One region of the Priestia sp. YIM B13551 genome, then DNA from elsewhere that is predicted to be linked to it. Evidence: predicted binding sites of a transcription regulator. Region 1 holds the regulator's gene; the other holds the start of a gene.
What was found. Region 1 encodes Rex, which represses fermentation and respiration genes when NADH is low (regulators of the CRP and FNR family bind a similar motif). Its sites were predicted from a motif close to TTGTGAAATATTTCACAA; they were not measured.
Positions count from the first base shown of each region.

Region 2: yeiL (transcriptional regulator YeiL) is a predicted target of Rex. The motif match lies at 2,698-2,715, and genes of this name have one in related genera.

Region 1 covers NZ_JBHZOX010000023.1:11,786-16,326, reverse strand. Annotated here, with positions in the region: gene tsaD (tRNA (adenosine(37)-N6)-threonylcarbamoyltransferase complex transferase subunit TsaD) at 1-444, shown strand, start outside; gene ACFX4N_RS30510 (ABC-F family ATP-binding cassette domain-containing protein) at 699-2,633, opposite strand; gene ACFX4N_RS30505 (redox-sensing transcriptional repressor Rex) at 3,092-3,730, shown strand; gene tatA (twin-arginine translocase TatA/TatE family subunit) at 3,784-3,969, shown strand; gene tatC (twin-arginine translocase subunit TatC) at 3,985-4,541, shown strand, end outside.
Region 2 covers NZ_JBHZOX010000002.1:655,788-660,328, reverse strand. Annotated here, with positions in the region: gene ACFX4N_RS12830 (carboxymuconolactone decarboxylase family protein) at 1-126, shown strand, start outside; gene ACFX4N_RS12825 (hypothetical protein) at 1,317-1,529, shown strand; gene ACFX4N_RS12820 (hypothetical protein) at 1,810-1,938, shown strand; gene ACFX4N_RS12815 (class I SAM-dependent methyltransferase) at 1,994-2,629, opposite strand; gene yeiL (transcriptional regulator YeiL) at 2,738-3,400, shown strand; gene ACFX4N_RS12805 (NAD(P)H-dependent oxidoreductase) at 3,546-4,130, opposite strand; gene ACFX4N_RS12800 (winged helix-turn-helix transcriptional regulator) at 4,277-4,541, shown strand, end outside.

The DNA of each region.
Region 1 (4,541 bases):
GAAGGAGAGCCATTAATTGATTTGCCGCGTGCTTGGCTAGAAGAAGGATCCTATGATTTTAGTTTCAGTGGGTTAAAATCAGCAGTTATTAACACTGTCCACAACGCGAAGCAAAAAGGTGAAGAAATTCTTCCCCAAACGCTTGCTGCTAGCTTTCAAGCGAGTGTTATTGATGTGTTAGTAACTAAAACCGTTAAAGCTGCAAAGGAATATAACGTTAAGCAAGTGTTAGTAGCAGGAGGGGTTGCTGCTAATAAAGGACTTAGAGCAGCGCTAGAAGAGGCATTTGCACCTTTATCAAACATTGAGCTTATTATCCCGCCGCTGTCTCTATGCACGGATAATGCCGCAATGATTGGAGCAGCAGCAAGTGTACGATTTGCTCAAGGAAAACGTTCAGATATGTCATTAAACGCAAACCCCGGTTTGGACTTGGAAGAGTAAGAGACGAATGAGATTCATTTCTCATTCGTCTTTTTTGTGGATAAAAATGATTTATCAACAATATTCAATAAATTTAGAATTAACTGTGGATAATTATGTGGAAAAGTCCGTGCACTCAGTACACGGACCTGTTATCAACAAGTTTTAATTATGAAAATCAGACAGATATCCACTATTTATTCACAGAGTGGATAAAGCTTGTTCTAAAGCGCATGAACAAGTAAATAGGATGAATAAATACGAAAAAATACAGGCTATTCTTCTAGAAGAAGCTGTAATTCTTCCCACTCTTCCATTAATGTGGATAACTGTGAAGAAATTTTTTCATTTTCACCGTTTAATCTTGATACTTCTTCGTGGTTTTGATAAATTTCAGGATCACAAAGAAGTTCTTCATTCTCCGCTTGTGCGGCTTCTAATTTGTTTACTTCAGTTTCAATTTCTTCAATGCGGCGCGTTCGCTGCCTCATCAATTTCTTTTGTTCTTTATCTTGTTTATAGGACTGTTTATCTACTTTTACAGTACGTTCTTCGTTTGTTTTTATATTTTCTAATTCTTTGATTTCCTCTATTTCTGCTTTCTTTTCTACATAATAGTCATAATCTCCAAGAAATTCTTCTACCCCTTCAGGAGATAGCTCTGCTATTTTGTTTGCAATACGGTTAATAAAATAACGGTCATGTGAAACAAATAACAGAGTTCCTGGGTAATCGATTAACGCATTCTCGAGTACTTGTTTGCTATCTAAATCAAGATGGTTAGTAGGTTCATCTAAAATTAAGAAATTAGCTTTTTGAAGCATAAGCTTCGCAAGAGCCAAACGTGCTTTTTCACCACCGCTAAGCGTGGAAACGATTTTCAGTACATCATCACCTGAAAACAGAAAATTTCCAAGCGCTGTACGAATTTCTTTTTCAGGTTTGGATGGGTAGTCATCCCAAAGCTCATTTAAAACGGTCTTATTAGACGTTAAATTAGCTTGCTCTTGGTCGTAATAACCAACCATTACGTTTGAGCCAAAAGAAATGGTTCCAGTCTTGAAGCTTAGTTTATCCACAATACCTTTTAATAACGTAGATTTCCCAACTCCATTAGGGCCAACCAACGCAAGGCTTTCACCTTTTTTAATCCGAAGGTTTGCCTGCTGAACAATATATTTGTGTTCATCATATCCAATAGACACGTTTTCGAGATTTAAGACTTCATTTCCGCTTTGACGCTCAATTTCAAACGAAAAACTAGCTGATTTTTCGCCTTCGTTAGGTCGATTTATTAACTCCATTCGATCGAGCTGTTTACGTCTGCTTTGCGCACGTTTTGTAGTCGATGCGCGGGCGATGTTTCGCTGAATAAAATCATTCAGTTTTGCGACTTCATCTTGCTGCTTTTCGTACTGACGCAACTCTTTTTCATATCGCTCTGCTTTTTGTACAAGGTATTTAGAGTAGTTGCCCGTGTACTTCACCGTTGTTTTTTGTGTGACTTCATACACTTGATTTACGACTTTATCAAGGAAGTAACGATCGTGTGAAACAATTAAAATAGCTCCTTCATACCCTTGCAGAAACTGTTCCAGCCATGCTAAAGTTTCAATATCTAAGTGGTTGGTAGGCTCATCGAGAATAAGCAAGTCCGGCTTTGTTAAAAGCAGTTTTGCAAGAGCCAAGCGTGTTTTTTGTCCACCGCTCAAGGAGGAAATAGGGGTGCTATAGTCAAAGTTTGAAAAACGGAAACCGTGAAGAATAGATCGTGTATCCGCTTCATATTGATAGCCGCCTAAATCTTTGAACGTTACTTGAAGTTGATCGTACTCTTTGGTTAGTTTTTCGTATTGAACTGAATCATTAAAAATGTCTGGATCGCCCATCTTCGTTTCAAGCGTACGTAATTCTTTTTCCATCTTCTTTAACGGAGCAAAGACAGTCATCATTTCTTCCCATATGGAGAGTGTTGACTCAAGAACTGTATCTTGTCCCATATAATCAATGGAAACACCTTTAGGTTTAATAATTTCTCCGTTGTCATAAGAAAGCTGCTCAGCAATAATTTTTAATAAAGTTGATTTACCAGCACCGTTTCGTCCCACTAGGGCAATGCGGTCTTTTGATTGTACTTCTAACTTTATATTCGATAAAATGGGTTCTGCCCCATAGTATTTTGTAATACCGTTCAATTGTAGAATAATCATTTTTTCACCTCTAGTAGTATATCCATAGTGTATTTTAACATATTTTCAACTACAAGTTCTTCCTACAAGCGTTTGTAATTTGTACAGGGACAAGGACAAATGATGAAGCGAATGTTTTGATTCATGAAATAAAATGATTTTACGTGCACATTTTATACAGGATACTATGTTAAAATAAGAGATAAGTGCATCTCTGAACTTATATATGATGGATGTAGAAAATCCATCATGACTAACAAACGAATCCTTTGAAGGGCTAATTGCTTCGTTCTAGCTAACGACTTTAAGTAGTGCTGGATAGACAAAAGCCGTCGGGGTGTGAAGCGGAGTATATATAAAACAAGAGAAAAGAGAGAGAATTGGAAGCGCTACCTCAAAGCGGTTGATGCTTTGTGAAAGGTAATGCAATATGACTTGAAAATGTTAGTAATGACATACATGAACTGAGGGGGTACAACGTGAACACTGAACAATTAAAAATACCACAAGCAACGGCTAAACGATTGCCGCTTTATTATCGTTTTTTAAAAAACTTGCATGCTTCTGGTAAACAGCGTGTTTCGTCAGCAGAGTTAAGTGAGGCAGTGAAAGTTGATTCTGCTACTATTCGTCGGGACTTTTCTTACTTTGGAGCATTAGGGAAAAAGGGATACGGCTACAATGTGAATTATTTACTTACATTTTTCCGTAAAACGTTAGACCAAGATGAAGTAACGAAAGTAGCACTGATTGGCGTGGGGAATCTGGGAACGGCCTTTTTAAATTATAATTTTATTAAAAATAATAACACCAAAATTGAGTGCGCTTTTGATGTGATAGAAGATAAAGTCGGTACAAAAGTAGGTGACGTGCCGGTTTATCACCTTGACCAATTGGAAGATTATATGAGTGATGATATCTCAGTGGCGATTTTAACCGTTCCTGCCACTGTTGCTCAGCAAATTACCGATCGTTTAGTGAACTGCGGAATTAAAGGGATTCTAAACTTCACTCCTGCACGCTTAAACGTACCGGATGAGATTCGACTACATCATATTGATCTTGCTGTAGAATTACAGTCGCTTGTCTATTTTTTGAAAAATTATCCTGTTGAATAAGGTGGACTGTGTTACGATTTCCTTAAGTCTAAATTAATAAGGAGAGTGGGAATATGGGGATTGGAGCAGGCAGTTGGATTATTATTGCGATTGTAGCACTGCTTATTTTTGGACCGAAACGGTTACCGGAGCTAGGAAGGTCAGTCGGGCAAACGCTTAGAGAGTTTAAGCATGCCGCTAGCGGTGCATCAGAAGATCGTGAAAAAGATAAACAGCGTCAAGTAGATGACAAAGAGTAAAAGGGTGATCATAGTATGACTGAACAAGAAATGTCAATATATGATCATATAGGAGAGCTGCGAAAACGCATTTTAATTGTTTTATTTTTCTTTGTCATTGCCACAATTGGCGGCTTTTTTATAGCGGATAAGGTTATTGTCTATTTACAGCATGCTGATGAGGCAAAAAATTTAACGATGAATGCATTTAGGCTAACAGATCCAGTTAAGATTTATATGCAGTTTGCTGTTATTATCGGCTGTGTACTTGCAGCTCCTGTTGCACTGTATCAACTTTGGGCATTTATTAGTCCTGGTTTATATGAAAAAGAGCGTAAGGTAACGCTTGGATATATTCCTGTTTCCATTTTTCTCTTTATCGGCGGTGTCTCTTTTTCTTATTTTGTGTTGTTTCCATTTGTCGTCGATTTTATGACGCGCGTTTCTGATGAGCTGAATGTAAACCAAGTGATTGGCATTAATGAATACTTTTCTTTTTTAATGCAGCTCACACTGCCTTTTGGCCTGTTGTTTCAGCTTCCTGTCGTCGTCATGTTTTTGACGCGATTAGGAATTATAACGCCTATGTTTTT
Region 2 (4,541 bases), on a different contig from region 1:
CATCTGCAGCTGGCAAAAAAGAATGGAGTGACTGAAAAAGAAATCATCGCATTAATAACCCATATGGCTTTTTACGTGGGATGGCCAAAAGCAGCTGCAGCACTGAATATTGTAGCGAAGCAATGACAAAAAAAGTGCAAGAATCATGTTTGAAAATAAGGTAGGGCGGTTAATTAGTGGCGGCACAGAAAGTGGAAAGACTACTTCCTATGATTCTTAGGTTTTTGTATTATTTAGGTTTTTATGTTAAGTTATGGACATCCTTCTGTTAGTTTAGAAAGGAGTGAATTCATATCTTAAAAATAGCAATCGCTTCAATCATTGCAGGTGTTTTATTTAGCTTTTGTGCAAAATTAGCAATGTATACAAGATGGTTAAAACGGCTTGCAAAGGCTAATGAAGATACTCATAGGCCCATTAACTTTGTTCTTCAGGGGGCTTTATTTACCATTATTATGTTCATCATGTTTTTAATTGTAAAACCTTTTACATAGGAATAATGCTATAGCTGGAGTGATCAATTATTAATCTTTCATATTTAGGAATAGGTTTTGTAGCTATTGTTCTATCTACATTTTTATAGTGAAAATAGATAAAATTTATTTTGTTTTTTAGCAATCTACAGTGGCTCGATTACAAAATGCAAACAAAGGGGGGAATAGAATTATTTAATGAGAATTTGCTGAAACGATTGGATGAATAAGGAAGATAGGTGGATCAAGCACTTACTACTTACTTCTTCTAGAAAAATTCATAGAAGGCCATATCAACAAAAATGGTGGGGATTCTCAAAATAAGAACATAAAAAAAGCTATTTCAATCGTATTGGCATCGGAGTGAAATAGCTTTTTCTACTTTACATTCAAGAGTTTGTTAGTTCATATGAACATCCTTACATGTGAAGTATATCACAAACTATTTTTGTTGTGAAGATGAAAATTAAAATTTGTATGACAAATTTTATTGCGTTGAGAGATTTTGAATGGGTTATTTAGCTTGACCCTTACGCAGAGGCTATTTTAGAACAGCTGAGCATCTCAATAAAAATCAATGTTACCTCTTAATACCTCAGAGAAACCTGCTTCTTTCAAAGGAGCCTTTTCAATTTCTATAGATAAAAAAATATTTTATCAGGTATATTGTTAGGAGGAGTTTTAAGTGGTAAGTTTGTGTTCACTGTATTTGATATAATAAGCATTTTTGGATGGCTACTCATGTACAGGGCAGGAAATATAGATAACAGTAGCTCTGCCGATAAACAACCTTTTTAAAGAAAGACATCTTACCGATAAAAATTATAAAAAGGAGAGACGTAAATGAAATTTGATGTATCTGAATTAGTTGAAGCAAAACGTCAAATTGATTCAACTTTACACAAACTCAGACAGACAGTAAAAACGTTTGAAGCTAAAGAAAATGCTGATAGATATAAATCTCAAATTACCTTAGCTAAAAGAAGAATACAAGCATTCGAAATTTCGGTAGCTCTTATTGAAAGAGAAATAAAGGACTTTAATAACAAAAGCTAGGTATCAGCTTTTAAAAAGTGCGTATTTGACGCTGCCATTTATTTTATGAATCACAAAACGTCGGAAAATGCTATATAGTAGTAAAAAACATGTTTTAATTCATCTTCAATATTCGCTCAGAGCGGGATACATATGAATGAACCTTATACAATAAGAAAAGAAACCTTGCCAATACTAAGGTTTCTTTTTAGTAAATATAAAATATGTTCTAGGAACTGTATGAACAAAGAATTTTCAGTGAATTACGATAAAATATGTAATGAGAAGGAGGCGATGAAGAATGGAACTAGCTTTTTCACTGACTAAGTTAGCTATGAGAGGACTGTTAAGTGTTATTTTTTACGTTCCAGAAGCTTTTTCTTTTGCAGCAAGAAAAATCTCGGGAAATTCAAAGAAGGTGCCATCTTAAACAATCGAAAAAACCCATCTCTTTTATCACAAGAGATGGATTTTTTTATCTATATTTATCTTATTTTACCTACATAAACTAAACCATTAGAACGATTACCATTCATAGTCGCATATTCTACTTTTCTGTATTCTACTTCTTCAAATTGATTCGTCCACTCTTTTATGCGCTCTTCACTATGATGACGCAAAATGGCTCCATCAGCTAATTCAAATACTCCATAGGTATGATATTTAGCAAAACCTTTTTCGTAACGGTCTTTGTTTCTCTTATCATGATTGAGTGAAAAATCATTAATGTATATGATTCCTCCTGGTTTCAGCACGCGTTTAATCTCGTTTAAAATAGCGTTCTGTTCCTCATCTTTATGCACACATGTTAAAACCGCAAAAAGTAAAACAGCATCTAAAGAATGATTAGGAAAAGGGAGCTTCCCACTTTGAATAACTTGAAAATCAATTTCCGAGTCGTTTGACTTAGCTCTCTTAATCATCTCTTCCGAAAAATCTACACCATGTAAATTTTTATAACCGTAACCTCTTAGTTCAGATAAGGTTCTCCCATAACCACAACCATAATCCAATATGACAGCATCACGGTCAACATGTGTGAGAAATAATTCAGGTTGAAAAGGCGTAGTAAATTCCTTTTTATTAGCTACTTCATTCCAATATTCGTCTTGTTTAATCATGTGTATGAGACAACTCCTTATTGATATATCAACTTTTATTGCATCATAGCATGTAAATGTATAAAATAATGTGAGATATCTCATATTTTTATAACAATAGGAGAAAAAATGAAATTTTTAAACGAGCCTATGCACAGTTACTATATCGAAAAGTATTCGATTCAATCACTTTTTTCCTTTCCGATTACTCCATTTATTCAAGTCTGCCAATTTGAACGTGGTGAGTTTATTTACAAGGAAGGTTCCTACCCTCAATATATTTATTATCTTGTTGAAGGTAAGGCAAAACTCTATGTTACACACGAAAATGGAAAAGTGTCTTTGATTAATTTTTTACAGGCTCCAACATTCATGGGGGAAGTAGAGCTATTAAATTCGCAACGATATTCTAAAGCTATCCAAACTGTCACAAAAACCATTTGTTTGGCTATTCCGATTAATGCCTGTAAAAATAAGCTCTTAACAGATGTTACATTTCTCAGGCATTTATGCAGTTTTTTAAGTGAGAAAGCAACTAGAACTTCAGCAAAGTATACCCAAAATCAGGCATATCCGCTTGAGAACCGCCTCGCTGCTTTTATAATGTTGTCGGCTGATGGTAACTTTTATAAAGAGAAACATACTGAAGTATGCGAGTACTTGGGCGTATCATATCGTCATCTGCTCCATGTACTAGCACAACTATGTAAAACAGATATTGTTGAAAAGCAGTCACCAGGCTATATCATTCGAGACAGAGAACGTCTTGAAAAACTAGCGAAATTAAATTAAAGATACTCATAATAACCTTACATTTTTAGTTGCCATAATGGATGTTCTAGGAACCTAAAGAGCTAAATATTACAATTTTTAAAGCCCATTAAATAAAAGAGTGCCATCAAAAAATACTGCCTAATTAGGCAGTATTTTTATCTTTTTATGAGAAATGACGATTAAAGGTATCTTCAACTTTATTTAACATACCTTTATATCCTTCTTCATCAAGGTATCCAATACTTCCAAACAGTAAGTGTTCTACAGTCTCAATTCCAGTGAAATCAAATATTCCAATGTCAGATGTTATTTTCAGACCAGCTGTCATTCCAATCTCATCGTAAACTTCATTAGGAGTACCATGAGTATTAATGATCAAGCCTTTTTTACCTTTCAAAAGCTTAATGATTCCTTCTTCACCAGGAGCATAAGCAAACCCGTATGCAAATACTCGATCTACATATCCTTTAAGAATGGCTGGAAGACCTGTCCACCAAATAGGATAAATAAATGTTATAGCGTCTGCTTCAGAGATAAATTCTTGTTCTGTTTTAATATCATTAGGAGTTTGTCCTGCTTTCATAGCTTCAGTATCTTCTGGTTTCAATACAGGTTGAAAATCCAATGCATATAAATCACGTACAACAACTTCGTGACCGTTTTTCTTTAATGTATTAACTGTTGTATCCAAGATTGCATGGTTTAAGCTTTCTGGATTTGGATGTGCATAAACAATAAGGTGTTTCATTTCAAATAACCTCCAAGTATTTATTTACTTTCATTTGATTATTAGGGGTAATCTAATATTATAGTCTTAGACGTTTTTTTAAAAGTAGTCATTTTTTTATAACATAGTCACAAAAATAGAACCATAAAGAAGGAGAGGTATTGATTATGGCACGAAGTTGGTTCACCCAACCTCCAGAAGAGCATAAAGAAGTTTGTCCAGTTACACAAACTCAAGACATAATTGCAGGAAAATGGAAAATCATCATTTTATGGCATTTAAGCACAAAAACCAGGAGATTTAATGAACTTCAAAGGCTGCTACCTAATATTTCAAAAGGAATCCTAACACGTCAGCTAAGAGAATTAGAAGAAGACCAAATGGTACACAGAGAAGTATATAAAGAAGTTCCTCCAAAAGTAGAATACTCTT